Regions from separate parts of the Sphingomonas sp. M6A6_1c genome, predicted to be linked through region 2. Evidence: riboswitches for the same ligand, from Rfam matches in the RefSeq annotation. Region 2 holds a riboswitch; the other holds the start of a gene.
The links. Region 2 has a riboswitch for cobalamin ahead of cobW (cobalamin biosynthesis protein CobW). Riboswitches for the same ligand answer to the same signal wherever they lie in the genome.
Positions count from the first base shown of each region.

Region 1: linked by a shared signal. The riboswitch ahead of ACLBWH_RS12805 (TonB-dependent receptor plug domain-containing protein) and the one ahead of cobW (cobalamin biosynthesis protein CobW) in region 2 are both predicted to bind cobalamin.

Region 1 is NZ_JBKEZO010000005.1:341,821-357,351, forward strand. It holds gene ACLBWH_RS12760 (TonB-dependent receptor) at 1-2,501, opposite strand, end outside; gene ACLBWH_RS12765 (TorF family putative porin) at 2,832-3,689, shown strand; gene kdpF (K(+)-transporting ATPase subunit F) at 3,799-3,888, shown strand; gene kdpA (potassium-transporting ATPase subunit KdpA) at 3,905-5,608, shown strand; gene kdpB (potassium-transporting ATPase subunit KdpB) at 5,621-7,657, shown strand; gene kdpC (potassium-transporting ATPase subunit KdpC) at 7,707-8,273, shown strand; gene ACLBWH_RS12790 (DUF4118 domain-containing protein) at 8,270-10,930, shown strand; gene ACLBWH_RS12795 (response regulator transcription factor) at 10,930-11,613, shown strand; gene cobU (bifunctional adenosylcobinamide kinase/adenosylcobinamide-phosphate guanylyltransferase) at 11,665-12,189, opposite strand; cobalamin riboswitch at 12,218-12,421, shown strand; gene ACLBWH_RS12805 (TonB-dependent receptor plug domain-containing protein) at 12,557-14,476, shown strand; gene ACLBWH_RS12810 (aminotransferase class I/II-fold pyridoxal phosphate-dependent enzyme) at 14,476-15,450, shown strand; gene cobO (cob(I)yrinic acid a,c-diamide adenosyltransferase) at 15,447-15,531, shown strand, end outside.
Region 2 is NZ_JBKEZO010000005.1:171,116-186,646, forward strand. It holds gene cobJ (precorrin-3B C(17)-methyltransferase) at 1-446, opposite strand, end outside; gene cobI (precorrin-2 C(20)-methyltransferase) at 443-1,168, opposite strand; gene ACLBWH_RS11935 (precorrin-8X methylmutase) at 1,165-1,794, opposite strand; gene ACLBWH_RS11940 (cobalamin biosynthesis protein CobG) at 1,784-2,902, opposite strand; gene cobN (cobaltochelatase subunit CobN) at 2,899-6,153, opposite strand; gene cobW (cobalamin biosynthesis protein CobW) at 6,163-7,224, opposite strand; cobalamin riboswitch at 7,405-7,635, opposite strand; gene ACLBWH_RS11955 (hypothetical protein) at 7,874-8,245, opposite strand; gene ACLBWH_RS11960 (hypothetical protein) at 8,427-8,642, shown strand; gene ACLBWH_RS11965 (metallophosphoesterase) at 8,696-9,829, shown strand; gene ACLBWH_RS11970 (hypothetical protein) at 9,831-10,106, opposite strand; gene ACLBWH_RS11975 (DUF5818 domain-containing protein) at 10,103-10,306, opposite strand; gene ACLBWH_RS11980 (hypothetical protein) at 10,641-10,829, opposite strand; gene tgt (tRNA guanosine(34) transglycosylase Tgt) at 10,831-11,967, opposite strand; gene ACLBWH_RS11990 (hypothetical protein) at 12,037-12,201, shown strand; gene ACLBWH_RS11995 (EF-hand domain-containing protein) at 12,207-12,665, opposite strand; gene queA (tRNA preQ1(34) S-adenosylmethionine ribosyltransferase-isomerase QueA) at 12,665-13,699, opposite strand; gene ACLBWH_RS12005 (peptidylprolyl isomerase) at 13,696-14,415, opposite strand; gene coaD (pantetheine-phosphate adenylyltransferase) at 14,742-15,248, opposite strand; gene ACLBWH_RS12015 (polyprenyl synthetase family protein) at 15,260-15,531, opposite strand, start outside.

The sequences.
Region 1 (15,531 bases), 170 kb from region 2:
CCGTTGGCACCGTAATTGTACACCGGCGACGAATTGGCCGCCGAGCGACGATAGACGTAGGTCGTGTCGAGCAGGTTGCGCACCCAGAAGGCGAACGTGACCTTGTTGTGGTCCGATACCGCGATGTCGGCGAGCGCGAGGCGGCCGTTCATGATGAAGCTGGCCTCGGTCTTCGTCGGCTCGAGCTGGAAGCTGTACTGGCTGCTCGCGTAATTGCCGTCGAGGTGGAAGCGGACGGTGGCATCGCCGTTGCCGATGGGCACGTTATAGTCGATCGCCCCCGACGCGGCGTTGCGCGGCGTGTAGACGATGTAGAGCTGCTGCGCCGGCGCACCCGGGGTCAGCGGGTTCACCGCCGATGGCGCCTTCCAATAGGTGTAGGCGTAGGAACCCGTCAGCGTCAGGCCCTGTACCGGCGCCACGGTCAGATCGGCCTCGATGCCGCGGATCTTGCTCTTGCCGGCGTTGATCGTCTGTTCGATGTGGCTGCCGTTGGTCGGGCTGGACCCGTTGGTGTCGTAATAGTCGAAATCGAACTGCGTGTTCGACCGGTTCATGATGTAGCCGGCGAGGTTCAGACGCGCCTTGTGGTTCCAGAAGTCCATCTTCGAGCCGATTTCATACGACTTGACCGCTTCTGGACCGAACGCATTGAATGCAAGCGAACGGTCGTTCGCGCCGCCGGCGCGGAAGCCGGTCGCATATTTGGCGTAGAGGTGGACGTCCCGCGTCGCGTCGAATGCGACGTTGAGCATCGGGTCGAACCGGCTGATGCTGTTCTGGAAGGCGAACGGCGACACCGTGCCGGCAACCTGCAGGTCCGCACGGTTGTTGACGACGTAGAGCGTGCCGTGACGCTTGTCCTTCGTCCAGCGGCCGCCCGCGGTGATGTGCAGCACGTCGCCCAGCGCCGCCGGCGTGAAGGTCAAATTGCCGAACAGCGAGTAATTGTGGTCGCTCGCCTGGCTGGCGCGGGTGATGAACTGGCAGCTGTTGGCGAATTGCGGCACGGTCGTCGCGAGCGTGTTGTTGCACGACGGGTCGTACTGCTGATAGCCCGAATTGGCGCCGCTGATCGCGTTGGCATTGCCCGGGATCGGGCTGCGGATCGTGTAGGCGGTGCCGTCCGCGTTCCACAGGTTGCTGAGCGGCGTCGCGGCATATTCGGTCGCGTGTTCGGTATAATAATAGGCGCCGGCGACGTAGTCGAACTGCGGCACGCTGCCGACCGCCTGGAATTCCTGGCTGAATTGGTGCTGGCGCAGGTATGAGAGGCTGTAGCGGCTGAAATTGGAGCTCGGCGCGAAGCTGCTGCGCTCCGGACCGCCCGAATTGTCCCACTGGTCGGTGCTGACGCCGCGCCACGCGGTGATCGAGCGAAGCTCGACCGCCGGATCGATCTGATACCGCAGGTTGGACGAGAAGCCGTGCGTGATGTCAACGCTGGGCTGCTGCGGCACGCCGACGTCGGCAACCTTCTGGCGGTCGGGGTGGACGCCGACCAGCGGTGCCTTGGGCGCGATGCAGACTTGCCGACCGGCCGTGGCTTGCGCAGCGGTGATGGTGCCGCCGCACGCGCTGGTCGTGCCCGGCAGGACCAGCGTCGTCCCGCTGAACGCGCCGACCGTATAGCCGTTGGGGTTGTAGTTGGTCAGCTGGCTGAACTGCGGCGTGTTCTCGTCCTTCGCATAATCATAGGCGAAGTCGGCGGTGAGGCCGTCGACCGGCTTCCAGCGCGCCGCGATGCGACCACCCTTGCGATCGTAATAATTCCAGCCGGTCGAGCCCGTCAGCGGGTCCTTCACGGTCGGGTCCTGATGCTGGTAGACGCCGTCCAGCTTCAGCGCGACATTGTAGAAGGACGGCAGATCGACGTGCACGTCGGTGTTGTAGCTGCCGTAATTGCCGACGCCCGCGGTGATGCGGCCGTCGAACACGCCCGTCGGCGCCTTCGAAACGAGCGACAGCGCGCCGCCTTCGGTGTTGCGGCCGAACAGCGTGCCCTGCGGGCCCTTCAGCACCTCGATCCGCTCGATGTCGAACAGCGCGGCGTTGAGGCCCTGCGTCTTACCCAGTGCCACGCCGTCGATGTAGACGCCGACGCCGCCGTCACGCGCGGTCTGGTTCTGGTCGTAGGGGACGATGCCGCGGATGCCGATGGTCAACGCCGACTGGCGCGCTTCGAACGTCGCGATGCGCAGCGACGGAATGGTGCCGTCGGCAAGGTTGAACAGGCTGAGGACGTGACGGTCCTGCAAGCCTTGCGTGTTGAGCACGCTGATCGAGATCGGCGTCTTCTGCAGGTTGGTCTCGCGCCGGGTCGCGGTCACCACGATGTCCTGCAACTGGCTGCCGCCGGTGTCGGGATCGGGATCGGCGACGACCGCCGGTGCTGCCGGGGTGTCGGACTGGGCCTGTGCGAAGGCCGGAGTGGCACCGGTTAGCGCCAGCAGTGCCGCGCCAGCCAGCAGGTACGCACGCGCATGAGAAGAACCGGACAAAGAACGTCCCCCTGAGAATGTTATGTGATGAACCGCGCCACTAGCGGCGGTGGAAGTATTCTCCGTGACTGTTCGGTGACGCCGGTCGATGCATCGATGTCATCTTGAGTTCATGTTGGGGTCGTTGCCGCTGCGTAGGGAGGGGCGGGCGCGTCAGGCGCCTCCCGAACCGCTGCCGGGGACCGACGAAAACGCGCAAATATATGCGAATGCTATGCGTTTTTCGGAAAGCGATCTCGCTTTGCTACGCCCGGCCTGCCTAATCGCACTGCCTGGGACGCGCCCCGCCGTCGATCATGACGACCCGGCCGCGACCAAAAGGGTAACGTGATGATCGTCTATCGTTTATGTGGCGCCGCGCTGCTGTGCGGCCTGCCGGCTTCCGCCCTCGCGCAATCCGCCGCGAGCGACACCGCACCGCCGCCGGCGGTCACCGTTTCGGGTTCGGTCGGGCTGGTGTCCGACTATCGGTTCCGCGGCGTGTCGCAGTCCGACAAGGACATGGCGGTGCAGGGCGGCCTGACCATCGCGCATGACAGTGGGCTGTATGTCGGCACCTGGGCGTCGAACCTCGCCGGCTGGGGTACGTTCGGCGGCGCGAACATGGAGCTTGATCTGATCGGCGGGTACAAGCACGCGCTGGCGCCCAATGCAACGCTCGACGTCGGGCTGACCTGGTACATGTACCCTGGCGGCGCCGACAAGACCGACTTCGCCGAACCCTATGCAAAGCTGACCGGCACCGCCGGTCCGGCGACGCTGACCGCCAGCGTCGCTTATGCGCCCAAGCAGCAGGCGCTGGGCCGCTGGTATCGGACCGGTGCGGAGGCGGCGGCGGGCGTCTATACCGACCGCGGCGACAAGAAGGACAATCTGTACCTCGCCGGCGACGGCGCGCTGGCGGTCGCCGGTACGCCGCTGACCGCGCGTGCGCATGTCGGCCATAGCTGGGGCAATGACGGGCTGGGGCCGAACGCGACGAGCGTGACGCCGACCGGCGATTATTGGGACTGGTCGCTCGGCGCCGACGCGCATTGGCGCAGCCTGACGCTCGGCGTGAGCTACGTCGACACCGACATCAGCGGCCGCGACTCCGCCTATCTCCAGCCGAGCTTCAGCCGCGGCCAGGACGGCCGCGGCAGCATCGCCGACGGCGCGATCGTCGTCGGCCTCACCGCCGCTTTCTGAGGACACCGCCATGCACGATTTGCTGTGGATCGCGATTATGATCGGGCTGGTGGCGGCGACGCTCGCCTACGCCCGGCTCTGCGACAACGCCTGACCGGAGACGCACGCCATGACGCTCGACCTGTGGCTGGCGGCGCTGACCGCGCTGGGCCTGCTCATCTATCTCGTGGCGGTGCTCATCCGCCCCGAACGCTTCTAGAAAGGAGCGCATTCCCATGACCTTGCAGGGATGGATCCTGATCCTCGCATTCGTCGGCATCCTGCTGGCGCTGACCAAGCCCGTCGGTATGTGGCTGTTCGCCCTGTACGAGGGGCGGCGCACGCCGCTCCACGCGCTGCTCGGCCCGGTCGAGACCGGCTTCTACAGGCTCGCCGGCATCGACCCGACCGCCGAACAGGGCTGGCGCCGCTACGCCGTCCATATGCTGATCTTCAACGTCGCGCTGATGGCCTTTACCTATGCGGTGCTGCGCTTGCAGGGCGTGCTGCCCGGCAATCCGCAGGGGCTCGCCGGTCTGTCGCCCGACCTCGCGTTCAACACCGCGGTCAGCTTCACCACCAATACCAACTGGCAGAGCTATGGCGGCGAATCGACGATGTCGAACCTCAGCCAGATGCTCGGGCTGACGATCCACAATTTCCTGTCGGCGGCGACCGGCATCGCGCTCGCCTTCGCATTGTTTCGCGGCTTCGCGCGCCGCGAGGCGAAGGCGATCGGCAATTTCTGGGCGGATTGCACGCGCGTTACGCTCTACCTGCTGCTGCCGCTCTGTATCGTCTACACCGTGTTCCTGATCGCCAGCGGCGTGCCGCAGGCGCTCGCCGGCGTCGTCGACGTCACCACGCTGGAGGGGGCGAAACAGTCGCTGCTGCTCGGCCCGGTCGCCAGCCAGGAGGCGATCAAGATGCTCGGCACCAACGGCGGCGGCTTCTTCAACGCCAATAGCGCGCATCCGTTCGAGAACCCGACCGCGCTGACCAACATGGTGCAGATGCTGTCCATCTTCCTGATCGGTTTCGGCCTGACCTGGACGTTCGGCAAGGCGGTCGGCAACACGCGGCAGGGCTGGGCGATCCTGTCGGCGATGGTGATCCTGTTCCTCGCCGGCGTCACCGTCACCTATTGGCAGGAAGCGGCGGGCAACCCCGTGCTCCACCACCTCGGCGTCGGCGGCGGCAATATGGAGGGCAAGGAGGTACGTTTCGGCGTCGCCGCCTCGTCGCTGTTCGCGGTCGTCACCACCGCCGCCTCGTGCGGCGCGGTCAACAGCATGCACGACAGCTTCACCGCATTGGGCGGGCTGGTGCCGCTGTTCAACATCCAATTGGGCGAGGTCGTGATCGGCGGCGTCGGCGCTGGTATCTACGGCTTCCTGCTGTTCGCGATCCTCGCGGTGTTCGTCGCCGGGCTGATGGTCGGGCGCACCCCCGAATATGTCGGCAAGAAGATCGAGAGCCGCGAGGTCAAGCTCGCGGTGCTGGCAATCGCGGTGCTGCCGCTGATGATCCTCGGCCTCACCGCCTTGTCGTCGGTGGTGGCACCGGGGCTGGCGGGGCCGCTCAACAAGGGGCCGCACGGCTTCGGCGAGATCCTCTACGCCTTCACCAGCGCGGTCGGCAACAACGGCTCGGCCTTCGCCGGGCTGAGCGCGAACACGCCCTATTACAACGGGCTGCTCGGATTGGCGATGTGGGTGGGACGGTTCTTCATCATCGTGCCGATGCTCGCCATCGCCGGCAGTCTCGCCGCCAAGAAGCACACGCCGGAAAGCGCCGGCTCGTTTCCGACCACCGGCGGCCTGTGGGTCGGCCTGCTCGTCGGCATCGTGCTGATCCTCGGCGGGCTCACCTTCCTGCCGGGCCTCGCGCTCGGTCCCATCGCGGATCATCTCGCCATGATCCACGGCCAACTCTCCTAAAAGGCGCCGCACATGGCACGCGCACAAACCAAATCCCTGTTCACCGCCGACCTGATCCTGCCGGCGATCGGCGATGCGTTCCGCAAGCTCGATCCGCGCCAGCTCGTCCGCAACCCGGTGATGTTCGTCACCGCCGTCGTCGCGCTGCTGCTCACCGCCTTGCTCGCAGTCGGCAGCGACGGGCTGACCATCGGCTTCAAGCTGCAACTCGTCGTCTGGCTGTGGCTGACGGTGCTGTTCGGCACCTTCGCCGAGTCGCTGGCGGAAGGCCGCGGCAAGGCGCAGGCGGCCAGCCTGCGCGACGCCAAGGCGGAGCTGCGCGCCAAGCAGCTGATCGGCGTGGCCGATGCGTGGGAATGGGTGCCCGCCAGCCGGCTGTCGATCGGCGACGTGGTGCTGGTCGAGACCGGCGACCTGATCCCCAGCGACGGCGAGGTGATCGCCGGCGTCGCCTCGGTCAACGAGGCGGCGATCACCGGCGAGAGCGCGCCCGTGATCCGCGAGGCGGGCGGCGACCGTTCGGCGGTGACCGCGGGCACGCGCGTCATCTCCGACAGCATCCGCGTGCGGGTGACGGTCAATCCGGGACAGGGTTTCCTCGACCGGATGATCGCGCTGGTCGAGGGCGCCGAGCGGCAGAAGACGCCGAACGAGATCGCGCTGACCATCCTGCTCGTCGGCCTGACGATCATCTTCCTGATCGCGGTCGGCACGGTGCCGGGCTTCGCCGCTTATGCCGGCGGGTCGATCCCGGTGTCGATCCTCGCCGCGTTGCTGATCACGCTGATCCCGACGACGATCGCCGCATTGCTGTCGGCGATCGGCATCGCGGGCATGGACCGGCTGGTGCGCTTCAACGTGCTTGCCAAGTCGGGCCGCGCGGTGGAGGCGGCGGGCGACGTCGACGTGCTGCTGCTCGATAAGACCGGCACGATCACGATCGGCGACCGTCAGGCAAGCGAGTTCCGCGCGGTCGCCGGGGTCAGCCCGAGCGAGCTCGCCGAGGCGGCGCTGCTCGCCAGCCTCGCCGACGAGACGCCGGAGGGCCGCTCGATCGTCACGCTGGCGCGCGAACGTTTCCAAGTCGCCACCGCGCGGCTGCCCGACGATGCCGAGGTGATCGCGTTCACCGCGCAGACGCGTATCTCGGGCGTGCAGATCGGCGCGACCCTGATCCAGAAGGGCGCGGTCGATTCGATCCTGCGCGCCAATGCGGGCGCGGGCGAGACCGCGGCGGCGACCGAGCTGCGCCGCGCCACTGACGAGATCGCACGCGCCGGCGGCACCCCGCTCGCGGTGGCGATGGACGGGCGGCTGCTCGGCGCGATCTTCCTCAAGGACGTGGTCAAGGCGGGCATCCGCGAACGCTTCGGCGAGCTGCGCACGATGGGCATCCGCACGGTGATGATCACCGGCGACAATCCGCTGACCGCCGCGGCAATCGCCGCCGAGGCGGGGGTGGACGACTTCCTCGCCCAGGCCACGCCCGAGGACAAATTGGCGCTGATCCGCAAGGAGCAGCAGGGCGGCAAATTGGTCGCGATGTGCGGCGACGGCACCAACGACGCGCCCGCCCTGGCGCAGGCCGATGTCGGCGTCGCGATGAACACCGGCACGCAGGCGGCGCGCGAGGCGGGCAATATGGTCGATCTCGACAGCGATCCGACCAAGCTGATCGAGGTGGTCGGGCTCGGCAAGCAATTGCTGATGACGCGCGGCGCGCTGACCACTTTCTCGGTCGCCAACGACGTCGCCAAATATTTCGCGATCATCCCGGCGATGTTCGTCGCGCTCTATCCCGGGCTCGGCGTGCTCAACGTGATGGGGTTGGCGACGCCGCAATCGGCAATCCTCAGCGCGATCATCTTCAACGCGCTGATCATCCCGCTACTCGTGCCGCTGGCGCTGAAGGGCGTGGCGTACAAGCCGATGGCGGCGGGGCCGCTGCTCGCGCGCAACCTCGCGGTCTACGGGCTGGGCGGGCTGCTCGCCCCCTTCGCGGGGATCAAGCTGATCGACCTCGCCGTGGGCGGCCTGGGACTGGCGTAACACGCAACATCTGCCCCTCCCGCGGGCGGGAGGGGCGAAAGGACCGACGATGACTTCCGATTTCACTTCCGCGCTACGTCCCGCGCTCGTGCTGACGATCCTGTTCGCAGCCTTGCTCGGGATCGGCTATCCCCTTGCGATGACCGGTATCGGACAGACGCTTTTCCCCGTTCAGGCTAATGGCAGCCTCGTCACCGCGGGTGGCAGGGTGATCGGCTCGACCGTGGTCGGGCAGGCGTTCGTCAGCGACCGCTATTTCCAGACGCGGCCCTCGGCCGCCGGGAAGGGCTATGACGGACTGGCGTCTTCCGGCTCCAACCTCGGCCCCGCCAGCAAGGCGCTGGTCGCGCGCGTCACGCCCGACGTGGCGAAGCGCCGCGGCGAGGGCGCGACCGGGCCGCTGCCCGCCGATCTGGTCACCGCGAGCGGTTCGGGGCTCGACGCCGATCTGTCGCCCGCCGCGGCGCTGGTGCAGGCGGCGCGGGTCGCGCGGGTTCGCGGCCTGCCGGTCGGGACGGTGCGCGCACTCGTCCAGCGGGAGGTGGAGGATTCGCCGTTCGGCGATCCGCACGTCAACGTGCTCGCGCTCAACCGGGCGCTCGACGCGGGCCGGTGAACGACGCCGCCGCCCGCCCCGATCCCGACGCCCTGCTGCGCCATGCCGCGCAGGAGGGGCGCGGGCGGCTGAAGATCTTCCTCGGCGCCGCGCCCGGCGTCGGCAAGACCTACGAGATGCTGTCCGAGGGCGCGGCGCAGGCGCGCGAGGGCGTCGACGTCGTCATCGGCGTGGTCGAGACGCACGGGCGCAGCGAGACCGAGGCGCTGACCCGCGGCTATACGATCGTGCCGCGGCGGACGGTGGTACACGAGGGCCATGGCCTCGCCGAGATGGACCTCGACGCGATCCTGGCGCGGGCGCCGCGGCTGGTGCTGGTCGACGAACTCGCGCACAGCAACGCGCCGGGCAGCCGCCACGCCAAGCGCTATCAGGACGTCGAGGAGCTGCTCGCGGCGGGGATCGACGTCTATTCCACGGTCAATATCCAGCACGTCGAGAGCCTTAACGACGTCGTCGCCGGCTTCACCCGCGTCCGGGTGCGCGAGACGGTGCCCGACCGCATCCTCGAACTGGCGGAGATCGAGGTCGTCGATATCCCGCCCGACGAGCTGATCGAGCGGCTGAAGGCGGGCAAGGTCTATCTGCCGCAGGAGGCGACGCGGGCGCTCGCGCATTTCTTCTCCAAGACCAATCTGTCGGCGTTGCGCGAGCTGGCGCTGCGCCGCGCCGCACAGGCGGTCGATGCACAGATGCTCGACCATGTCCGCGCGCTCGGCGTCGGCGGCACCTGGGCGGGCGGCGAGCGCGTCGTCGTCGCGGTCAGCGAGGCGGCGGGGGTGGAATCGCTGGTCCGCGCCGCCAAGCGGCTCGCCGATGCGCTGCATGCGCCGTGGACCGCGGTGTTCATCGAGACGCCGCGCACGCAGGGGTTCGGCGCGGCGGAGCACCGTCAGGTCGCCAGGGCGATGAACCTGGCGACGCAGCTCGGCGGGGCGGCGGCGGCGGTGCCGGCGCAGACCGTACTCGCCGGGCTCAAGGCCTATGTCGGCGAGGCGCGCGCGACGCAGCTCATCGTCGGCAAATCGTCGCGATCGCGCTGGTTCGAGCTGCGCCACGGCTCGATCGTCGACCGGCTGGTGCGCGAGGCGCCCGATATCGCGATCCACGTGCTGCCGATGGCCGCCACGGCGCGCGGTCCGCGCCGGGCGCCGCCCGACCGCTGGGGCAGCCGCAGCGGCTATGCCTGGACAGGGGCGATGGTCGCGGCGGTGACCGGGATCGCCAGCGCGCTGTTCCATATCCTCGACCTCGGCAACGTCGCCTTGCTCTACCTGCTGCCGGTGATGATGGCGGCGAGCCTGTTCGGCCTGTGGACCGGGCTGTTCGCCGGGCTCGCGTCGAGCATCGCCTATAATTTCTTCTTCCTGCCGCCGACCGGCACGCTGACGATCAGCAATCCCGAAAACGTCGTGTCGGTGCTGGTGCTGCTCGGCATCGCGATCGCGACCAGCCACCTGACGGCGCGGGTGCGGGCGCAGGCGGACATCGCCGCGGCGAGCGCGCGGACCAATGCGGCGCTCGCCGGCTTCCTGCGCCAGCTCACCCGGCTGAACGATCCCGTCGCGGTGGCGCAGGCGATCTGCGAGGAGGTCGGGCAATTGTTCGGGCTGCGCACGGTGATGCTGGTCGCCGAGGGGGCGGGGCTGGCGGTGCAGGCGGCGAACGGCAGCGACTATCGGCTCGAGACAATGGAGATGGCGGCGGCGCAATGGGCCCATGACGGCGGCGCGCCGGCGGGGCGCGGCTCGGCGACGCTCGCCGCGTCGCAATGGTTCTTCCAGCCGCTGGTGACCGGCGAGCGGACGCTCGGCGTGCTCGGTCTCGCCAACGAGGCGGGCGGCGATCCGCTGCGCCCCGACCAGATCCCGCTGTTCATGAACCTCGTCGAACAGGCGACGCTGGCGCTCGAACGGCTGCGGCTGGAGATCGAGACGCGCGACCTCGGCGCGATGCGCGAGCGCGAGCGGCTGCGCACCGCGCTGCTGTCGTCGGTCAGCCACGATCTGCGCACGCCGCTAACCGCGGTGATCGCCGCGGCCGCCGAGCTGCATCATGGCGCCACGCCGGAATTGATCGCGACGATCGAGGGCGAGGCGGCGCGGCTGCATCGCTTCGTCGCCAACCTGCTCGACATGGCGCGGGTCGAGGCGGGGGCGCTGACGCTGCGCATGGAGGCGGTCGACCTCGCCGATGCGGTCGCCGGCGCGGCGCATGACGCCCGCCGCGCGCTTGAGGGGCATGCGGTGCAGCTTGACGTGCCGCCCGACCTGCCGCTGGTCCGCGCCGACCAGCAATTGCTCCACCATTGCCTGCTCAACCTGCTCGACAATGCCGGCCGCTATGCCGATCCCGGCACGCCGATCCGCGTCGAGGCGCGCCATCGCTACGGCGTCATCCTGCTGTCGGTCGAGGACGAGGGGCCGGGCCTGCCGCCGGGGCGCGAGGCGGAGGTGTTCGACACCTTCCGCCGCTTCGCCGGTTCGGATCGCGCGATCGGCGGCACCGGGCTGGGGCTGGCGATCGTCAAGGCGTTCGCCGCGGCGATGGGCATCGGCGTCGAGGCGGCGAACCGGCAGGATCGGGCGGGCGCGCGCTTCGGCCTGTCCTTTCCGGCGGCGTTGATCGTGCGCGACATGGCGGAGGAGCGCGACTGATGGCGGCCAAGATATTGGTGGTGGACGACGAACAGCCGATCCGCCGGCTGTTGCGCAACACGCTGGAACGCGCCGGCTATGCGGTGGTCGAGGCGATCAACGGCCGCGAGGCGCTCGCGGCGGTCGCCGCCGAGACGCCCGACGCGGTACTGCTCGACCTCGGCCTGCCCGATCGCGACGGGCTCGAACTGGTGCCGCTGATCCGCCGGGCGGGCGATGCGGTGATCCTCGTCGTCTCGGCGCGCGACGCGACCGACCAGAAGGTCGCGGCGCTCGATCTCGGCGCCGAGGATTACGTCACCAAGCCCTTCGACGGCGAGGAATTGCTCGCGCGGTTGCGCGCGGCGCTGCGCCACCGCGGCATCGATGCGGCGGCGGCGAGCGTCATCCGCCGCGACGGGCTGGAGATCGACCTCGACCAGCGGATCGTCCGGCGGGGCGGCGAGGCGTTCCATCTGACGCGCAAGGAGCATGACGTGCTCGCGGTGCTCGCCCGCCATCCCGGGCGGGTGGTGACGCACCAGCGCATCCTGGCGGCGGCCTGGGGCGGCGACGACGATCCGCGGGTCGAATATCTGCGCATCGTCGTGCGCAACCTGCGCCTGAAGCTGGAGGAGCCGAGCGCGACGGGAAGCGTGATCGCCAACGAATTGGGCGTGGGATATCGGCTGCTGGTGGGGTGAGGGCGTTTCGGTACATTCCTCCCCGTGCCGGGGAGGAATTGGGGGCGGCCGTCAGGACTCCCGTCCCGGAAACGGCTGCAACGGCAGCACCATGCCGGCGGCGACGAAATAGACCTCGCGCATCGCCGCCGCGACCTGCTGGTTGAGCCGGCCCGCGGCGTCGCGGAAGGCGCGGCCGAGCGGATGGTCGGGGACGATGCCGAGGCCGACCTCGTTGCTGACGACGAACAGCGGCAGCGGGGTCGCGGCGAGCGCGGCGAGCAGGGCGTCCGATCGCGCCGCGACATCGTGGTCGCCGAGCATCACGTTGGTCAGCCAGAGCGTCAGACAGTCGATCAGGATCGCGCCCGTCCCGATCCCGCCGATCGCCTCGGGCAGCGCGAGCGGGCATTCGACGGTCGTCCAGCGCGCGTCGCGGTCGGCGCGGTGGCGGGCGATGCGGTCGGTCATCTCGCCGTCCCATGCCTCGGCCGTGGCGAGATAATGGAGCGGGCCGGCGCAGCGCTCGGCGGCGGCCTGCGCCAGCCGGCTCTTGCCCGAGCGGGCACCGCCCAGGAACAGCGTCTTGGCTGCGATCATCTTGCCTTCGTCTCCGCGGGGTTATAGGGGCGCCGATGCGACAGGTTCCCAGAGATGGGATGAAAAGGGAACCCGGAAGCGAGCCTGAGGCTCGCCAGCCGGGGCTGCCCCCGCAACTGTGACCGGCGAGCCCTGCTCCTCCGTGTGCCACTGGATCATCCCGATCCGGGAAGGCCGGGCAGGGCGACGACCCGCGAGCCAGGAGACCTGCCCGTCGCGGTTGTCCTTCGTGCGGACGGGGTGTGCCGGCGCGATCGAGGGTTTCCTCGCGAGACGACGATGTTGGGGGCGTTGCGCGGCGGACCAAAGGTTCCGGCGAATCCGCGGTGCGTGCTCCCGTTGTTGCAACGAGGGGAAAACCATCGTGACGAAATACGCCTGTCTCATCCTGCTGCCGTGCATCGCGGTCGCGACACCTGCCTTCGGACAGAATGCGCAATCGACCAGTGGCCTGGAGCAGGTCGCCGACGCCGGCAGCGACATCCTCGTCACCGCCAATCGCGAGGCGCGGCCCGCGTCCACCGTCGGCCAGGCGGTGACCGTCCTCGACACCGCGACGATCACCCAGCGGCAGGCGGTCGTCGTCGCCGACCTGCTGCGCCAGACGCCCGGCGTCAGCGTGACGCGCAACGGCGGCGTCGGCACCGCGACCTCGGTCAACATCCGCGGCGCGGAGAGCGACCAGACCGTCGCGCTGATCGACGGGATCAAGCTCAACGATCCCTCGTCGCCGGGCGGCGGCTTCGACTTCGGCGGGCTGCTGATCGGCAATATCGCGCGGATCGAGGTGCTGCGCGGCGCGCAATCGGTGCTGTGGGGCAGTCAGGCGATCGGCGGCGTCGTCAACCTCATCACCCGCCAGCCGACCGAACAGGTCGCGGTCAACGCGCGCGTCGAGGGCGGCTGGCACGAGACCGGGCAGGGCTTCGCCAACGTCTCGGGCAAGATGGGGCCGGTGTCGGCGAGCCTGGGCGGCGGCTATTACACCACCGAGGGCATCTCGGCCTATGCGCCCGGCACGGAGCGCGACGGCTATCGCAACTATGCTGCCAACGGCAGCCTCGGCATCGCGCTGGCGTCGACCGTGTCGGTCGACCTGCGCGGTTTCTATTCCAACGGCCGCACCGATATCGACGGCGGCTTCCCTCTGCAGGACACCCGCGAATACGGCGAGTCCGAGCAGTGGACCGGCTATGCCGGCCTCAACGCGGCGCTGTTTGGCGGCAAATTGCGCAACCGCTTCGGCTATGCGCACACCGATACCAACCGGCACAATTACGATCCCGACGGCACGCCGACCGAGACCTTCGCTGGCAAAGGGCGCAACGACCGGATCGAATATCAGGGCGTCGCCGATCTGAGTTCCGCGGTGTTCGCCACCTTCGGCGCGGAGCGTGAGGTGTCGCGCTTCACCACGGCGAGCTACGGCGGGCCGGTGACGCAGGGACGGGCGCGGATCTTCAGCGTCTATGGCCAGCTCGCGGTGACGCCGATCGCCGGGCTGACCGCGACCGGCGGCGTGCGCCACGACGATCACAATCGCTTCGGCGGCGCGACGACCTGGTCGGGCAGCGGCGTCTATACGCCCAACGACGGCGCGACCGCGATCCGCGCGAGCTATTCGGAAGGGTTCAAGGCGCCGTCCTTGTACCAGTTGCAGAGCGAATATGGGAATGGCGCGCTGCGCCCCGAACGCTCGCGCGGCTGGGACGCGGGCGTGACGCAGAAGGCGCTCGACGGCGCGGTCGAGGCGAGCGCGACCTATTTCCGCCGCACCTCGTTCGACCTCATCAATTTCGTGTCCTGCGACACGTCGGTGGGGATTTGCGCCGACCGGCCGTTCGGCACCTATGACAATGTCGCGCGGGCGCGGGCGCAGGGCGTCGAATTCGCGCTGACGCTGCGCCCGGTCGAGGCGCTGACGGTCAGCGCCGCCTACACCTATCTGGATGCCAAGAACCGTTCGACCGGCACCGCCAATGCCGGCCGCGACCTGGCGCGGCGGCCGGACAACAGCGTGTCGGTCAACGCCGATTATCGCTGGCCGTTCGGGCTGACCACCGGCGCGACCGTCACCGCGGTGGGGGACAGTTTCAACAATGCGTCCAACACGCAGCGGCTCGACGGCTATGTCGTCACCGACGTGCGCGCGTCCTTCCCGATCGTCGACCATGTCGAGGTCTATGGTCGGATCGAGAATGCGTTCGACGCGCGCTATCAGACGATCCTGCAATATGGCCAGCCGGGGCGCGGGGCCTTCGGCGGCGTTCGCCTGACCTATTGATGATCGTCCCGCGCCCGACCGCCCCGCATCCCTGGGCCACCTTCTGCGCTCATGGCGGGCGGGTGGCGGAGGCGCGCGCGGCGTTCGGCCGCGCGGACTGGATCGACCTGTCGACCGGGATTGCGCCGTGGAGCTGGCCGGTCGAGACGCTCGTGGGGCTCGATCGCCTGCCCGAACCGACGGAAATCGCGGCGCTGGAAGCGGCGGCGGCGCGGGCGTTCGGCGTCGCCGACGCGGCGCAGGTCGTCGCGGTGCCGGGGACCGATCTGGCGATGCGGCTGCTCGCGCCGCTGATCAGCGCCCGCGCGCCGGCGGTGCGGCATCCCGGCTATGCCGGGCATCGCGCGGCGTGGCCGGAGGCGGAACTGGTGGCGGAGGGGCCGGGCGACCACGACCTGTTCGTGCTGGCGAGCCCGGCCAATCCCGACGGGCGCATCGCCGATCCGGCCGGCCTGCTGGCGACGACGATGCCGCTGGTGCTCGACGAAGCCTATGCCGACCCTGCGCCCGGCCTGTGCCCGCAGGCGTCTGACCGGCTGATCGTGTTGCGATCGTTCGGCAAATTCTATGGTCTGCCGGGATTGCGGCTCGGCTTTGTGGTGACGGGGGCGGGGATCGCCGGCGGGCTGCGCGCGATGCTCGGCGACTGGCCGGTGTCGTCGCCGGCGGTCGCGATCGGCACCGCCGCCTATCGCGATGCCGCATGGCGGCGGGCGCAGGCGAGCCGCATCGTCGAGACGGGGGTGCTGCTCGATACGGTGCTGCACGAGGCCGGGCTGGCGCTGGCCGGCAGCGCGCCGTTGTTCCGGCTGATCGCCTGCGACGATGCCGCGCGGCTGTTCGAGACGCTCGCGCATCATGCTATCCTGACCCGTCCCTTTGCCGACCGGGCCGACCGGCTGCGCATCGGCCTGCCGCGCGGCGCGGCGGCGCTCACCCGCCTCGCCGCGGCCCTCGAGGAGTATCGCTCATGACCGACGACTATGCCTGTCACAACGCCCGCATGGCGAAGGTCGCCGCGGCGCGCGAGAAGATGCAGGCGCGCCGTACGCTCG
Region 2 (15,531 bases):
ATCAGCGGCCAGGGCTTCAGATTGTCGGACAGGTTGATCGCGCAGAAATCATGGCCGAGCGGCGCGCCGGCGCGGGCGCTGGCGGCGAGCATCGCCGTGATGCCGGGCAGCACGCGGATGTCGAGGTCGCGCCAGTCGGGCGGCCCCGCCTCCAGCGCCTCGAACACCGCGGCCGCCATCGCGAACACGCCGGGATCGCCCGACGACACCACGACGACGCGCGCACCCTCCGCCGCGAGCCGCAACGCGTGGCCGGCGCGGTCGATCTCGACGCGATTGTCGCTGGCGTGCAGCCGCAGGCCCGGCCGCGGCGCGACGCGCGCGACATAAGGAATATAGCCGATCACGTCGGTCGCGCGGGTCAGCGCGTCGGTCACCTCGGGCGTGATCAGCGCCGCATCGCCCGGTCCCAGTCCCGCGATCGCCAGCCAGCCGTTGCCGCTCATGGCCGCCGCCCCTGGCCGTGGATCAGCAGGATCGCGAAATAGGGCGCGGTCTCCCCCGCCGCGGCGAGCGGGGTGACGCGCTCCTCGGGCATCGCGGCATATTCGACCAGCCAGGCCGCATCGGTGCGCCCGGCGGCGGCGACCGCACGGCGCAGCTTGGCGAGGTGGCGGCCGATCTTCATCACCACCAGAGCGTCGGTATCGTGGATGCGGCGGGTCAGCTCCGCCTCGGGCAAGGTCGCGGTGGCGATGGTCAGCACGTCGTCGCCCCAGGTGATCGGCCGGTCGGTCGCGGTCCACGCGCCCGACATGCCGGTGATCCCCGGCACGATCCGCACCGGCACGCGGCCGGCGAGCCGCGCATGCAGATGCATGAACGATCCGTAGAAGAACGGATCGCCCTCGCACAAGACCACCACGTCCTCGCCCGCCTCCGCCAGCGTGGCGAGATGCGCGGTGCAGTCGGCGTAGAAGGCGGCGAGGCAGTCGTTATACGCGGGGTCGGCGACGGCGATCTCGGTGGTCACCGGATAGTCCATCGCATATTCGACGACGTCGGTACGTAGCAGGCCGTCGACCAACCGGCGGGCGCGGCCCGCGCGGCCCTGTTTGCGGAAATAGGCGAGGTGGCGCGCGCCGCGCACCAGCCGGTCGGCGCGCACGCTCATCAGGTCGGCGGCGCCAGGGCCGAGGCCGACGCCATGGACGGTGCCGATCGTCATTCGGCGTGGCTCGCCAGCGCGTTGACCGCGGCGACGGTGATCGCGCTGCCGCCGAGCCGCCCGGCGACGATCGCGCACGGCGCCGGCTGCTCGGCCCAGAGCGCGTCCTTCGATTCGCACGCGCCGACGAAGCCGACCGGGCAGCCGACGATCGCCGCCGGGCGCGGGCAGGCGGGGTCGGCGAGCATGTCGAGCAGGTGGAACAAGGCGGTCGGCGCATTGCCGATCGCCACCACCGCACCGGCGAGATGCGGCCGCCACAATTCCAGCGCGGCGGCGGAGCGGGTGTTGGCCATCGCCGCGGCGAGCGCCGGCACCTGCGGATCGTGCAGCGTGCAGATCACCGGATTGTCGGCGGGCAGGCGGGCGCGGGTGATGCCCTCGCTGACCATGCGCGCGTCGCACAGGATCGGTGCGCCGCCGGCGAGCGCGGCGCGCGCCTGCGTCGCGAAGCCGGGCGAGAAGCGGATCGCGGCGGCGAGCTCGACCAGGCCCGCGGCGTGGATCATGCGCACCGCGACCGGCTCCTCCTCGGCCGGGAAGCGGGCGAGATCGGCCTCGGCACGGATGATGGCGAACGAGCGGCGATAGATTGCGGCGCCGTCGGTTTCGTAGCTATGCGACACGGGAGGAGCTTTCGAGCAGGGCGATGAGGGCGTCGGGCGACAGGCCGGCGATGGTGGCGGGATCGCCGGCACGCGCGTCAAAGGCGAGATCGAAACGGCCGTCGCGGCCGGTCGCGACGACGTCGGCGGGCGCGGCGCGGGCGCAGCCCTTGGCGCATCCCGAGACGTGCAGCCGCCCGGCGACGTGCGGCGCGAGGCGCAGCGCGAGCGCGCGCGTCGCGACGGTCGCCTGCGGGCAGGCGGGGGCGCCGACGCAGGCGTCGACGGCGAGGTCCGCGGCCGCGAAGGCGGGAAGGCCGGGGCCGGCGGGATCGAGCCCCTCGACCAGCACTGTCCGCCACGGCGTCACGCGGATGCCGGTGACGCCCGGCCGGCCGGCGAGATCGGCGAGCGTCGCCGCGTCGATCCGGCCGAAGGGCAGGCCGATCGCGGTGCCGCAGGCGGGGCGTGGCGGGCGCGTCTCGCGTTCCCCGGGCGCGGCGACCCCCGCAGGGCTTGCCGGCAATGGTGCGACATGGCGCGCCATCCGACCCGCTTCGACGCCGCCGCTCGCGACGAACCATTCCGCCAGCGCGATCAGCGCGGTCGCTTCCTCGCCCCGCGCCAGCGCGTACCCGTCGGCGCGGCCATCGGCGCGCAGGATCAGCCCGGTCGCGCCACGTTCGATCCGGAAGTCGGCGGGGCTGCCGGTCAGCACCGGCGCGCGCCCCGCATCGATCGCGATGCCGATCTTGCCGGGCAGCGGCGGCAGCGCGTCGAGGCGATCGAGCAGCGCGCAGGCGATGCGATGCGTGTCGTCGCCCTCCCGCCAGTCGGGCGCGATCAGCAGCGCGCGCGCCTCGCGCACCGGGTCGGGATCGACCAGTCCGGCGGCGACCAGCGCGGCGAGCGCGACCGGCCAGTCCGCCTCGCGCATCCCGCGCAGCTGGAGCGCGGCGCGGTTGGTCAGGTCGATCAGGCCGTTGCCGTGCGTGCGTGCCACCGACGCGATCGTCCGCGCCTGCGCCGGCGTCAGCCGGGCGAGCCGCGGGCGGACGCGCAGGATCAGCCCGTCGCCCGCCGCCATCGGCTGCCACGCGGTCGGGCACCAGCCGCGCACGACGCTCATGCCAGCACCGCGAGGATCGCGTTGCGCCGCGTCGGCCACAGGCCGGAGCGGTGCAGCGCGGCGAAGCGCGCTTCCATCGCGGCGAGCGCGGCGGGATTGGCGGCGGCGAGGAAGGCGCGCACCTCGTCGCGGCCGAGCGTCGCATCGTAATAGAGGTCGATCAGCTCGGGCGTCACGACGCGCGCGAGATGCGCGAAGGCGCCGAGATGGTCGAGCGTCGCGGCGATCTCGGCAGCGCCGCGGAAGCCGTGGCGCATCATGCCGTCGATCCACGCCGGCTGCGTCGCCCGGCCGCGGACGACGCGCGCGATCTCCTCGCGCAGGGTGCGCGCGCGCAGCCGCGCGGGATCGCGCGCGTCGAGATGGTACAGCGCCGCGCGGCCGCCCGCGACCGCCTGCGCGGCGGCGAACCCGCCTTCGTGCGCGGCATAATCGGCGGCAAGCAGCAGGTCGCTTTCGGGCAGGTCCTGCAGATGGACGAAGGCGTCCGCGGCGGCGACGCGCGCGCGCAGGCCGGCGGCATCGGCATGGTCTTCGGCCCCGTCGAAGGCGAAGGACGATGCCGCCAGCCACGCCTCGCCCGCCACGGCACGCGCCGCGTCGGTATAGGTGTCCGCGGCGTCGCCGATGCCGAGCCCGTAGCGGCCCGGCGCGGGGCCATAGACGCGCGGCGCGGCGGCACGGCCGACGAAGGGGTTCCAGTCGGCGGGCTCGTCGCGCGCCGCCAGCGCCCGCACCGCCTGCCCGAACAGCGTGCACAGCGGCGCGAACGTGTCGCGGAACAGGCCGGAAATGCGCAGCGTCACGTCGATCCGTGGTTGGTCGAGCATCGCCAGCGGCAGGATGTCGACCCCGGTGACTCGGTCCGAGCCCAGGTCCCAGACCGGCGCGGCGCCGAGCAGGTGCAGCGCCATTGCGAATTCCTCACCGGCGGTGCGCATCGTCGCCGATCCCCACAGGTCGACCACCAATCCGCGCGGATAGTCGCCGTGATCCTGCAGGTGGCGGCGGATCAGTTCGTCGGCGAGCCGCTGGCCCTGCAGATGCGCCGAGCGCGACGGCACCGCACGCGGATCGACCGCGAACAGATTGCGCCCGGTCGGCAGCACGTCGGTACGGCCGCGGTGCGGCGATCCCGCCGGGCCGGCGGCGACGCGGCGGCCGGCGAGCGCGGCGAGCAGCCCGTCGCGCTCCGCCGCGCCGCACGCGCCGCGGCCGAAGACGTGCAGGCCGTCGCCGAAGCGGCTGTCCTTCACGTCGCAGACGAAGGCGTCGATGCGGGTGATCGCCTCGGCGGCGGTGGTCGCACCGGCGAGATCGAGTTCGGCGGCAAGGCCGATCGCCTGCGCCTCGTCGGCGATGTCGCGCTGCAACCGGTCGCGCCGCGCCGGGTCGAGCCCGTCGGCGTTGGAGAATTCGTCGAGCAGCGTTTCCAGCCGGCCCAGCCCCGCGCCGCCCTCCGCCGCGATCATCGGCGGCGGCAGATGGCCGAGCGTCACCGCGGCGGTGCGCCGCTTGGCCTGCGCCGCCTCGCCGGGATCGTTGACGATGAAGGGATAGAGGATCGGCAACGGCCCGGTCAGCGCCTCCGGCCAGCAGGCGTCGGACAGCGCCACCGCCTTGCCCGGCAGCCATTCGAGCGTGCCGTGCGCGCCGACCTGGATCGCCGCATCGCAGCCACGGGCGCGCAGCCAGAGATAGAAAGCGACATAGCCGTGGCGGGGGACGCGCGACAGGTCGTGATAGTCGTCGGCGCGGGTCGCGGGCGTGCCGCGTTCGGGCTGGAGCGCGACCAGCGTCGCGCCGCGCAGCGTCGCGGCGAAGCGGAAGGCGCCATCGGCGACCGCGGGATCATGCTCGGGCTCGCCCCAGGCGGCGGCGAGGTCGTTGCGCAGGCTCGGCGGCAATGCGGCGAGCGCGGCGCGATAGGCGGCGACCGGCCAGCATAGCCGCTCCGCGGTCAACGCCTCGGCCAGCGGCGCGCCGGCCGCGACCGCGTGCCCGGCCGTGGCGAGGTCGGCGAGCATCGCCTCCGCCGAGGCGAGCGCGTCGAGCCCGACCGCATGCGCCACCTGGTGGCTCTTGCCGGGATAGGTGGAGAGGATCAGCGCCAGCCGCCGCGCCGCCGGTGCGGTCCGGCCGAGCGAGACCCAGGCGGCGACGCGATCGGCGATCGCCGCGATGCGGGCGGGGTCGGCGCGATGCGCGCGGCGGGCGTAATCGAGATCGGGATCGCGCACCGCATCCTGCTTGCAACTGGCGATCCCGGCGAAGATGCGGCCGTCGACCTCGGGCAGGACGACGTGCATCGCGAGATCGGCGGGCGACAGGCCGCGCGCGCTCTCCGCCCAGGCGGCCTGCGTCGAGGTGGCGAGCGCGACCTGGAAGACCGGCACGTCGGCGCCGTCGAGCGGCGATTCGGCATCGTCGCGCGCCGAGAAGGCGGTGGCGTTGAGGATCGCGACGGGGGCCAGCGCCCTGACCCAGCGCGCGATCCAGCCGCGCGCGTGCGCATCCTTGAGCGACGGCGCGAACAGCGGGACGACGTCGAAGCCGCGCGCCGTCAGCGCCCCGGCGAGCGCCGCGACCGGATCGAGATCGGCGGCGAGCAGATAGGAGCGGTAGAAGGTGAGCAGCACCCGCGGCCGCGCCGCCGGCCGCATCGCGAGCGCCGCGGGGCAGGTGACGCCGTCCGCCGGGGTCCAGCCGCCGACCGGCGGAACCGCGCGCACCCCGCGCACCGGTCCCGCCGCCAGCCCTGCGGCGAGCGCGAGCTGCGCGAGGGCCGCCTGTGCCGCGACCGCGCCGCCGGTGTCGCACAAGGCGGCGAGTCGGCCGAGCGTCGAGCCCGGCACGGTCGAGGCGGCGGCCAGCGCGGCGTCCTCGCGCCCGTCGGCGGCGAGCACCGCCAGCGCGATGCCCTGCGTCCGCGCCAGCGCCTCGACCTGTTGCAGGCCGTAGGACCAATAGGAGCGGCCGCCGATCAGCCGGATCAATATCCCCTTCGCGCCCGCCAGCGTGCGCTCGACATAGGTATCGACCGACAAGGGATGCGCGAGATCGGCGAGGTTGGCGAGCCGCAGCGACGGCAGCGGCACGCCGCCGCCGCGCGCGGCATGCCAGCCGGCGGCGAACGCGCCGAGGTCGCTGTCGGAGAAGGACAGGACGACGAGATCCGCCGGCCGCTGGCCGAGATCGCGCGGCGTGGCGGTCTCCTCCAGCCCGTGGCTCTCGCGGAAGACGATATGCATCGTGGGTGCTCAGCCGTTCAGCACGGGTCCGATCGTCGCGGGATCGATGCGGTCGTGCTCGGCGATGACGACCAGCCGGGTGGCGCGCGCCTCGTCCGGCCGCCACGGCCGGTCGTATTGCGTCCGCACCCGCGCGCCGACCGCCTGGACGAGCAGCCGCATCGGCTTGCCGCGCACCGCCGCATAGCCCTTGACGCGCAGAACGTCGGACTCGCGCGCGAGCCGCTCGATCGCTGCGACGAGCACCGCTGGGTCGTCGATCTCGCCGGTCTCGTGGACGAGGCTGTCGAAATCGTCGTGCTCATGTTCGTCCTCGCCATCGTGATGCGACGGGCGGGCGGCGATGTCGTCCTCGGCGGCGGCGTCGAGGCCGAGGATCACCGCGGGATCGATCACGCCGTCGACCAGCTCGACCACCGGCACCGGCCGCGGCGCCTCGGCGGCGATCACCGCGCGGGCGGCGGCGACGCCCTCCGGCCCGGCGAGATCGGCCTTGGTCAGCAGCACCATGTCGGCACAGGCGAGCTGGTCCTCGAACACCTCGGCCAGGGGCGTCTCGTGGTCGATCCCCGGATCGGCGGCGCGCTGCGCGTCGAGCGCGGCGACATCGGTGGCGAAGCGGCCGGCGGCGACCGCCTCGGCATCCGCCAGCGCGATGACGCCGTCGACGGTGATGCGCGAGCGGATCGCCGGCCAGTCGAACGCCTTCAGCAGCGGCTTGGGCAGCGCGAGGCCGGAGGTTTCGATCAGGATATGGTCGGGGCGCGGATCGAGTGCGAGCAGCGTCTCCACCGTCGGGATGAAATCGTCGGCGACGGTGCAGCAGATGCAGCCGTTGGCGAGTTCGACGACATTCTCCGCCGGGCAGTCGGGAATCGCGCAGCCCTTCAGGATGTCGCCGTCGACGCCCAAAGTGCCGAATTCGTTGACCACCACCGCGAGCCGGCGGCCATTGGCGTTGCGGATCAGATGGCTGATCAGCGTCGTCTTGCCGGCGCCGAGGAAGCCGGTGACGATGGTGACGGGCACCTTGGTAAGCCGGGAGGCGGCATGGGGCAGGGGATCGGCCACGGATGTTCCTTCGCGAGCGCCGCGACGACGAAAGCACGGTGGGGCCACATATCGCCGATGCGCGAGCGACGGACGGGCGCTTCGCATGTCGCCCGCGCCACGCACCGATGCGGGCCAACCGCATGGGTCTTCGTCGCTCAGACGGAACACCGTGCCCCGGCCATCCCCTGGACCAAAGCAAGAGCGACCTTATCGCCGGCAGGTTTCCTGGCTCGCGGGTCATGGTTCGGGGCACGGCCTTCCCGGATCGGGCGAACCCTTGCCAGTGGCCGCCTTCCCGACAGGGGAAGGCATGTGTCCGTCACTCGCCGCTTACAGTTGCAGGGACAGCCGCGGCATTGGAGCCGAAGCCCCGCACCGCATTCCCATTTACGCCCCCTTGCGAAGGGCACCGACGCGATCATGGCACCGGGAACCGGCACCGCCGATCGACTTAGCCGCTACCGCCGGCTTTGCCAATCGCGCAGGCGAGCGCGGGCGACCGGCACTCTGTACGGTATCGTACATAGCCCGTTTCCGGTCGACTTGCGGCCGTTAACCATTAGAGCCCGTGCGCAGCAGGAAGGGTTCTCCCGATCCTTCGTGTGCAGTTCTCCAGGACTGTCGGAGCCGTCGCCGCATCCGTGGTGGCGGCTCCACCTCGACCGCGTCAGTGCGCGGCGAGAAGCGCGGCCTGATCGTCGATCAGGCGGCTGATCGAACGTTGCAGCGTGTCGTGCGACACCGGCTTTTCGATCACCGTCGATCCCGGCGGACATTCGCCGCAGCGTTCGGGATAGCCGGTGACGTAGAGGATCGGGATGTGGCGGCCCCCGGCGATCCGCTCGACCGCACTCACCCCCGAGCCGTGCGCGAGCTTGACGTCGGCGATGATCATCCCCGGCGTGCAGCGCTGCGCCGCCGCTTCCGCCGCCGCCTGCGTCTCGGCGATCTCGGTGCTGTCGGCCCCGGCGAGCAGCGCGGCGTCGGAGACGAACTGCCCGAACAGATAGGAATCCTCGATGATCAGCACATGGGTCATGACGCCTCCCGGCAGTGCCCGGACGCCGGCAGGCCAGAGGTGGCGATGCTTTCTCCCGAACCGGCCCCTAATGCGTCATCCTGATCTAAGTTCCTGATCGAGGTGATTTTTGTCCTGACGGAAGGCGTCATGCGTCCGGTCCCCGCGACGATGCGTTGACGCCGCTGACAAGGAGAGAATGATGACCGAGACCACCAACCCCGCCGACCACGCTAGCCCCGCCGAAGGCTTCGGCGATCTGCCGATCCAGCCGACCGGTTCGGGTGTCGCGGATCTCGAAATCGCCTATGAGCAGATGAAACTCGCCGAACAGGCGGAGGCAGACGTCGGTTCGGTCGCGGTGACGCCGACCGACACGAGCGAGGCCGCCGTCGAGAGCGCCGCGCACCCGAGCTGATCGACGGGCGGCGTGACGGGACGGCGACGCGGCCGCGTGGCGCGCCAAGGAGAATGACGATCTTCCACCTGATCTTTGCGACGCCGTCCCTGTACGTCATCGTCCGTTGGCTGTTGCCGCTGTCCCTGCCGTTCTGGGCGAAGGGGGGCGTCGCGGTGACGTTGCTCGCCGCCTCGCAATATCATTTCTGGAGCCGCCTTTCGTCGGGATCGGTGTTCGCCCCCGAATTCCCCCGCGGCATCGTCATCCTGTTCAACTGGGCCTTCGGCGCGCTCGTGCTGCTCGCGCTGCTCCAGATCGTGCTCGATCTCGGCACGCTCGCCACGATGCTGGTCCGGCGCGAGGTGGCGGGGGCACCCGACGCGGCGCGCTACGGTATCGCCGGCGTCGCGGCGCTGCTCGCCGCGATCGGCGTTGCCGGCGCGATCCGGGTGCCGCCGGTCCGCGACGTCACCGTCGCGGTAAGCGACCTGCCACCGTCGTTCGACGGCTATCGGCTGGTGCAGCTCACCGACCTGCATATCAGCCGGCTGTTCCCGCAGCGCTGGACGCGGGCGGTCGTCGACCGGACCAATGAAGCGGGCGCCGACCTGATCGTCGTCACCGGCGACTTCATCGACGGATCGGTGGACATGCGCCGCGCCGACGTCGCCCCGCTCGCCGGGTTGCGCGCGCCCGACGGCGTCTATGCGATTCCCGGCAACCACGAATATTTCTTCGATTATGCCGGCTGGATGCGGCACCTGTCCGGGCTCGGCTTTCGCATGCTGCCCAATGCGCATCGCGTGCTGACCCGCGGTGGCGACGGGCTCGTGCTCGCCGGGGTGACCGACGCCTCCGCGCCGTCGCATGGCGAGGCCGGCCCCGATCTCGACGCCGCCTTGGCGCACCGGCCGCCGGCCGCGCCGGTCATCCTGCTCGACCATCAGCCGCGCAACGCGCGCCTGGCGGCGGCGCGCGGCGTCGCGCTGCAACTGTCCGGCCATACGCATGGCGGGATGATCGTCGGGCTCGACCGGTTGTTCAGGCCCGCGAACGGTGGCTTCGTGTCGGGCCGGTATGCGGTGGACGGCATGACGCTCTACGTCAGCAACGGCACCGGCCTGTGGCCGGGCTTCGCCTTGCGCCTCGGCCGGCCGCCGGAGATCACCCGGATCACGCTCCGCACCGCGCCCGCGGCGGGCTGAGCTACAGGCCGAGCTTGTCGAGCGCGGCGGCGAGTTCCGTGTCGATCGCCGCCGCCTCGCCCTTCGGCGTGAGGCGGTTGAGCGCGGTCTGCACGCGGGTCTGCGCGACCTGCAGCGTCTTGTAGCGCACCTCGCGCGTCGCATTGGTCCGCCACGACGGGCTCTCGCCCAGCAACGCCGCCCATTTCGCTTCCTCGACGGCGAGGATCGCCAGCGCCAGCCGCAATCCGTCGCGCCGGCCGCGGGCATAGTCGTCGGACGGGGGCGGGGTCTTCACGCCGGCGCCACGCCATCGGCGTTGACGAGATCCGGCCCGACCAACGTGCCGACCAGCCGCACGCGCTTCTCGACCAGATCGACCGGCGTGCGGTGCAGCTCCAGCTCGAACCGGCCGCCCGAATCGCGGCGCAGATAGAAGGCGCCGCCGTCGCGGATCAACGTGCCGGTTTCATCGACCCTGGTTCCGATCGCGATCATCTTGGCGGTGCCTCGTGCTGGTGATGCCGGAAGAGGCGGCGGGGGAGAGCCGCGGGCTCGCATCCCCCGCCCATCCGGTCGGGCCGTTGCCGGTCTTGCCGGCGGCTCCTCTCCTGCCGTTTCTTGTCTATCCGCCCGAACACGGTGGCCACGACGTGCCGGATGTCAGGGCAAAAAGAAAGGCCGATCGAGACGACCGGCCGTAAAAGTTTTTAGGAGAGGATGCCTGAAAGGCACGCTCTTTGTGCAGCGCAGCACCTGTTCCCGCAAGTGCAAATGGTAGCGCTCAACATGCAAAGTTTGCAATCGCGATGGGAAACGCGTTTCGGGCCGGTCAGTCCTGCTTCTTGCCCGAATTGGCGAACAGCACCGCCGCCGCGACCGCGGCGGAGCCGATGCCGACGCCGATGATCCGCATCGGCCAATGGCTCTTGGTCGACGGATCGCGAGTCTTCGCGGCGGCGTCCTGCTGCGCCTTGGCCGCGGCGGCCGCGGCGAGAATCTCATTGGGCTGATCCGACATATTACTCTCCCTTGCCCCGCTTATAGCGCGCGCGGAACGCGTTCGCGAACGGGGTCAGTTCCCTGGCTGCAATGGCCTGCCGCAGGTCCGCCATCAAGCGTTCGTAGAACCAGATATTATGCTCAGTCATCAGCATTGCGCCGAGAATCTCGCCGGACCGGACGAGATGATGGATATACGCACGGCTCCACGTCGTGCAGGCGGGGCAGGCGCATTCGGCGTCGAGCGGCCCCTGGTCCTCGGCGAATTTCGCATTGCGCAGATTGATCGGCCCGCCGCGGGTGAACGCCTGCCCCGTCCGCCCCGACCGCGTCGGCATGACGCAGTCGAACATGTCGATGCCGCGCTCGACCGCGCCGACGATATCGTCGGGCTTGCCGACCCCCATCAGATAGCGCGGCTGGTCCGCGGGCAGTTGCGCGGGCGCGAAGTCGAGGCAGCCGAACATCGCCTCCTGCCCCTCGCCGACCGCGAGGCCGCCGACCGCATAGCCGTCGAAGCCGATGTCGATCAGCGCATCCGCCGACGCCTTGCGCAGCCCTTCGTCCAGCGCGCCCTGCTGGATGCCGAAGATCGCATTGCTCGCGCCATGCTCGCCGCCCGCGTCGAACGCGGCGCGGCTGCGCTTCGCCCAGCGCATCGACCGCTCCATCGCCGCCGCCTGCACCTCGCGCGTCGCGGTGGTCGGGACCAGCTCGTCGAACGCCATGACGATGTTGGAGCCGAGCAGGCGCTGGATCTCGATCGACCGTTCCGGGCTGAGCAGATGGCGGGTGCCGTCGAGATGCGACTTGAACGACACGCCCTCCTCGGAGCGTTTGGTGAGGTCGGCGAGGCTCATCACCTGATAGCCGCCCGAATCGGTGAGGATCGGCCGTTCCCAGCCCATGAAGCCGTGCAAGCCGCCGAGCCGCGCCACCCGCTCCGCGCCGGGGCGCAGCATCAGGTGATAGGTGTTGCCGAGGATGATGTCGGCGCCGCTCGCCGCGACGTCGGCGGGCTTCATCGCCTTGACCGTCGCGGCGGTGCCGACCGGCATGAAGGCGGGGGTGCGGATCGTGCCGCGATGCATCTGGATGGAGCCGGTGCGGGCGCGGCCGTCGGTGGCGGCGATGGTGAAGGCGAAACGCGAGGACATGATCGCTCCGCTTTGGCGAAGCCGGCCGGCGGTGTCGAGCGTTGGGGCGCGACAACAAGGAGATGGATCATGGCCGACGAACCTATGGCGCCCGGCGATCAGGCCCCCGCCGGCACCCCCGGCACGGGCGAGAACGTCTGTCCGCGCTGCAACGGCAGCGGACGGATCGGCGACGACGCCTGTCCGACCTGCGCGGGGTCGGGGGTGGTGATCGAGGGGATCGGCGGCGGCTGAGCCGCCTAGCGCTTGCGCTTGCCGGGCGGTCCCATCGTCCGGCCGGCCATGGCGCGGATCGTCAGCAGCTCCTTGCGGGTGACGACGCCGTCCTTGTCGACGTCGAGTCGCGCGAAAATGCGCGCGAACGTCGCCTGCAACTCGGCGAGCGTGATGCGATTGTCGCCGTCGCTGTCGACCTCGAACGGGCTCGGCAGCGCGTTGCGGTCGCCCAGCCAGCGCTCCGCCCAATCGGCGAAGGCGATATAGCCGATCGTCCCCGCCTTGCCGCTGTCGATCGCGGCGAAGCTGCGCCGCACGCCCGCATCGAGTTCGACGCGGGAGGTACGGCCATCGCCATCGCTATCGAAACCGGCGATCGTCATGCCGACCGGCTCGACGACGAAGGTCGCCGGCGGCTGGCCGGGCACCGCGGGCACCGGCAAGGCCGGAACGGCGGCCTGGAGCAGGAGCGCGAGCAGCATCACCCGCGCGCCGGCAGCAACAGCGACGCATCGCCATAACTGTAGAAGCGATACCCCGCGGCGATCGCATGCGCGTAAGCCGCCTGCATCCGCTCCCGCCCCATCAGTGCCGATACCAGCATGAACAGGGTCGATTTGGGCAGATGGAAGTTGGTCACCAGCCCGTCGATGCCGCGGAAGGCATAACCGGGGGTGATGAAGATCGCGGTGTCGCCTTCGAACGGCGCGATGACGCCGTCGGCGCGCGCGGCGCTCTCGATCAGGCGCAGCGAAGTGGTGCCGACCGCGATCACCCGGCCGCCGTTCGCGCGCACCGTGTTGAGCCGGTCGGCGGTCGCGGCGTCGATCCGGCCCCATTCGGCGTGCATGCGATGATCGGCGGTGTCCTCCGCCTTGACCGGCAGGAAGGTGCCGGCGCCGACGTGCAGCGTCAGCGTCTCGTGCGCGATCCCCGCCGCCGCCAGCGCGTCGACCAGCGCCGGGGTGAAGTGCAGCGCCGCGGTGGGCGCGGCGACCGCACCGGGCTCGGCGGCGAACATCGTCTGGTAATCGGTCGCATCCTGCGCGTCGGTCGGGCGCTTGGCGGCGATATAGGGCGGCAGCGGCATGCGGCCGGCACGCTCGAGCAGCAGTTCGACCGGCTCGTCGCCGGCGAAGTCGAGCGCGAAGCTGCCGTCCTCGCCGCGATCGGAGGCGCGCGCGCCGACCCCCGCGCCGAAGTCGATCGTGTCGCCGTCGCGCAGCCGCTTGGCATTGCGGATGAAGGCACGCCAGCGGCGCGGTCCCTCGCGCTTGTGCAGCGTCGCACCGATCGCCGCATCGCCCCGCCGCCCCTCGAGCTGTGCCGGGATGACGCGCGTGTCGTTGAACACGAGGCAGTCGCCGGCGCGAAGCTGGCCGGGCAGGGCGCCGACGGTCAGGTCACGCGTCGCCTCGCCGTCGAGGACGAGCAGCCGCGCCGCGTCGCGCGGCACCGCCGGGCGCAACGCGATCCGTTCGGCCGGCAGGTCGAAGTCGAAAAGGTCGACCCTCACTTGCGCGCAGGCGCGGCCCCGGCGGGCGCACGCTTGGGCGCGGCGGTGCCGGCCGGGCCTGCGCCGGGCAGCGTCACCGGCGCGCCGAGCGTCACCGGCGTCGGTGCGGCAGCGGCCGTGTAGGGCGGGGGATTGTCGGCGGCGATATAGGCGCGGACGATGCGGGTCGGATTGGCGGGCGGCTCGCCGCGCTCGATCGCGTCGACATATTGCATCCCGTCGATCACCCGCCCGAACACCGTATATTTTTTGTCGAGGCTGAGCCGCGGCTGGAAGACGATGAAGAACTGGCTGTTGGCGCTGTTCTCGGCGTCGGCGCGCGCCGCCGACACCGCGCCGCGGACGTGCGGCAGATAGTTGAACTCCGCGGCGACGTTGGGCAGCGTCGATCCGCCGGTGCCGTCGCCCTTGGGATCGCCGCCCTGCGCCATGAAGCCGTCGATCACGCGATGGAACAGCAGACCGTTGTAGAAGCCCTGCCGGGTCAGCGTCTTGACCCGCTCGACCATCTTCGGCGCGACATCGGGGCGCAGCCAGATCGTTACCCGGCCGCCGTCCGACAGATCGATCAGCCAGAGATTCTCCTTGTCGGTGGTCGCGGGCGGGGTCGCCCGCTCGGCGACCCCGGGCACCGCCTGCGCGGCGGCGGCAGCCGCGGCGAAGGGCAAGGCGAACAGGCAGAGAAGAAACGCAAACAGACGGGCGAACGGGCGCATGGAATATCCAACCTTGGGTGGTGCCGGCGGCTTAGAACAAAATGCGGATTGCACCAAACTGAACGTGGTCAGACGTTCCTGATGCTTGTCTGCGTCGCGCGTCGCTGCCCCGCTGGTCGATCCGCTATCGCACTCACGTCGTCACCCCGGACCCGTTCCGGGGCCTACTCTGCGGCGAGGAGAGAGGCTTGAGGGGCAGGCGCGCAACGGCGGCCCGGTGGACCCCGGAACGGGTCCGGAGTGACGAGTCGTTGGGGAGATCGATCGAGCCTCGTCATGCCCCCCTGTCCGATGGCCCTGGCCGTGCGGTAACGGGCGGAACGCCCTCAGCTGCCCTTGCGGCCGATCACCTCGACCCGGGCGACCACTTCCGCGCAGACGGCGGGGGTGACGAATTTGCCGATCGGGCCGCCGAACAGGGCGATCTCCTTGACCAGGCGGCTGGCGATCGGTTGCAGCGCGACGTCGGCCATCAGGAAGACGGTCTCGACCCGCGGATTGATCTGCTGGTTCATGCCCGCCATCTGATATTCATATTCGAAGTCCGCCACCGCGCGCAGGCCGCGGATGATGACCTTGGCGCCCTGGCGTTCGGCGAAGTCCATCAGCAGCGAATCGAAGGCGACGACCTCGACCGTGCCGCCGATCCCCGCCACCTCGCGGCGGACGATCGCCATCCGTTCCTCGATCGTGAACATCGGCGATTTGGAGGGATTGGTGGTGACGCCGATCATCAGCCGGTCGACCAGCTTCGCGCCGCGCCGGATGATGTCCATATGCCCCAAAGTGATGGGGTCGAAGGTGCCGGGATAGACGCCGATCCGCTCTGCCATGTCGTTTCCCTTCAGCGATCGCGTTCGACGACGTAGCGCGCGACCTCGCGCAGCACGTCGGCCTCGGAACCGTAGCCGTGGAGGTGCTGTACCGCCTGGTCGACGAGCATGCGGCATTGCTCGCGCGCGCGATCGACGCCGAGCAGCGACAGGAACGTCTCCTTGCCCGCCTCGCCGTCCTTGCGCAGCGCCTTGCCGACCACCGCCTCGTCGCCCTCGGCGTCGAGCAGGTCGTCGGCGATCTGGAAGGCGAGGCCGAGGTCGTGCGCATAGCCGTGCAGGC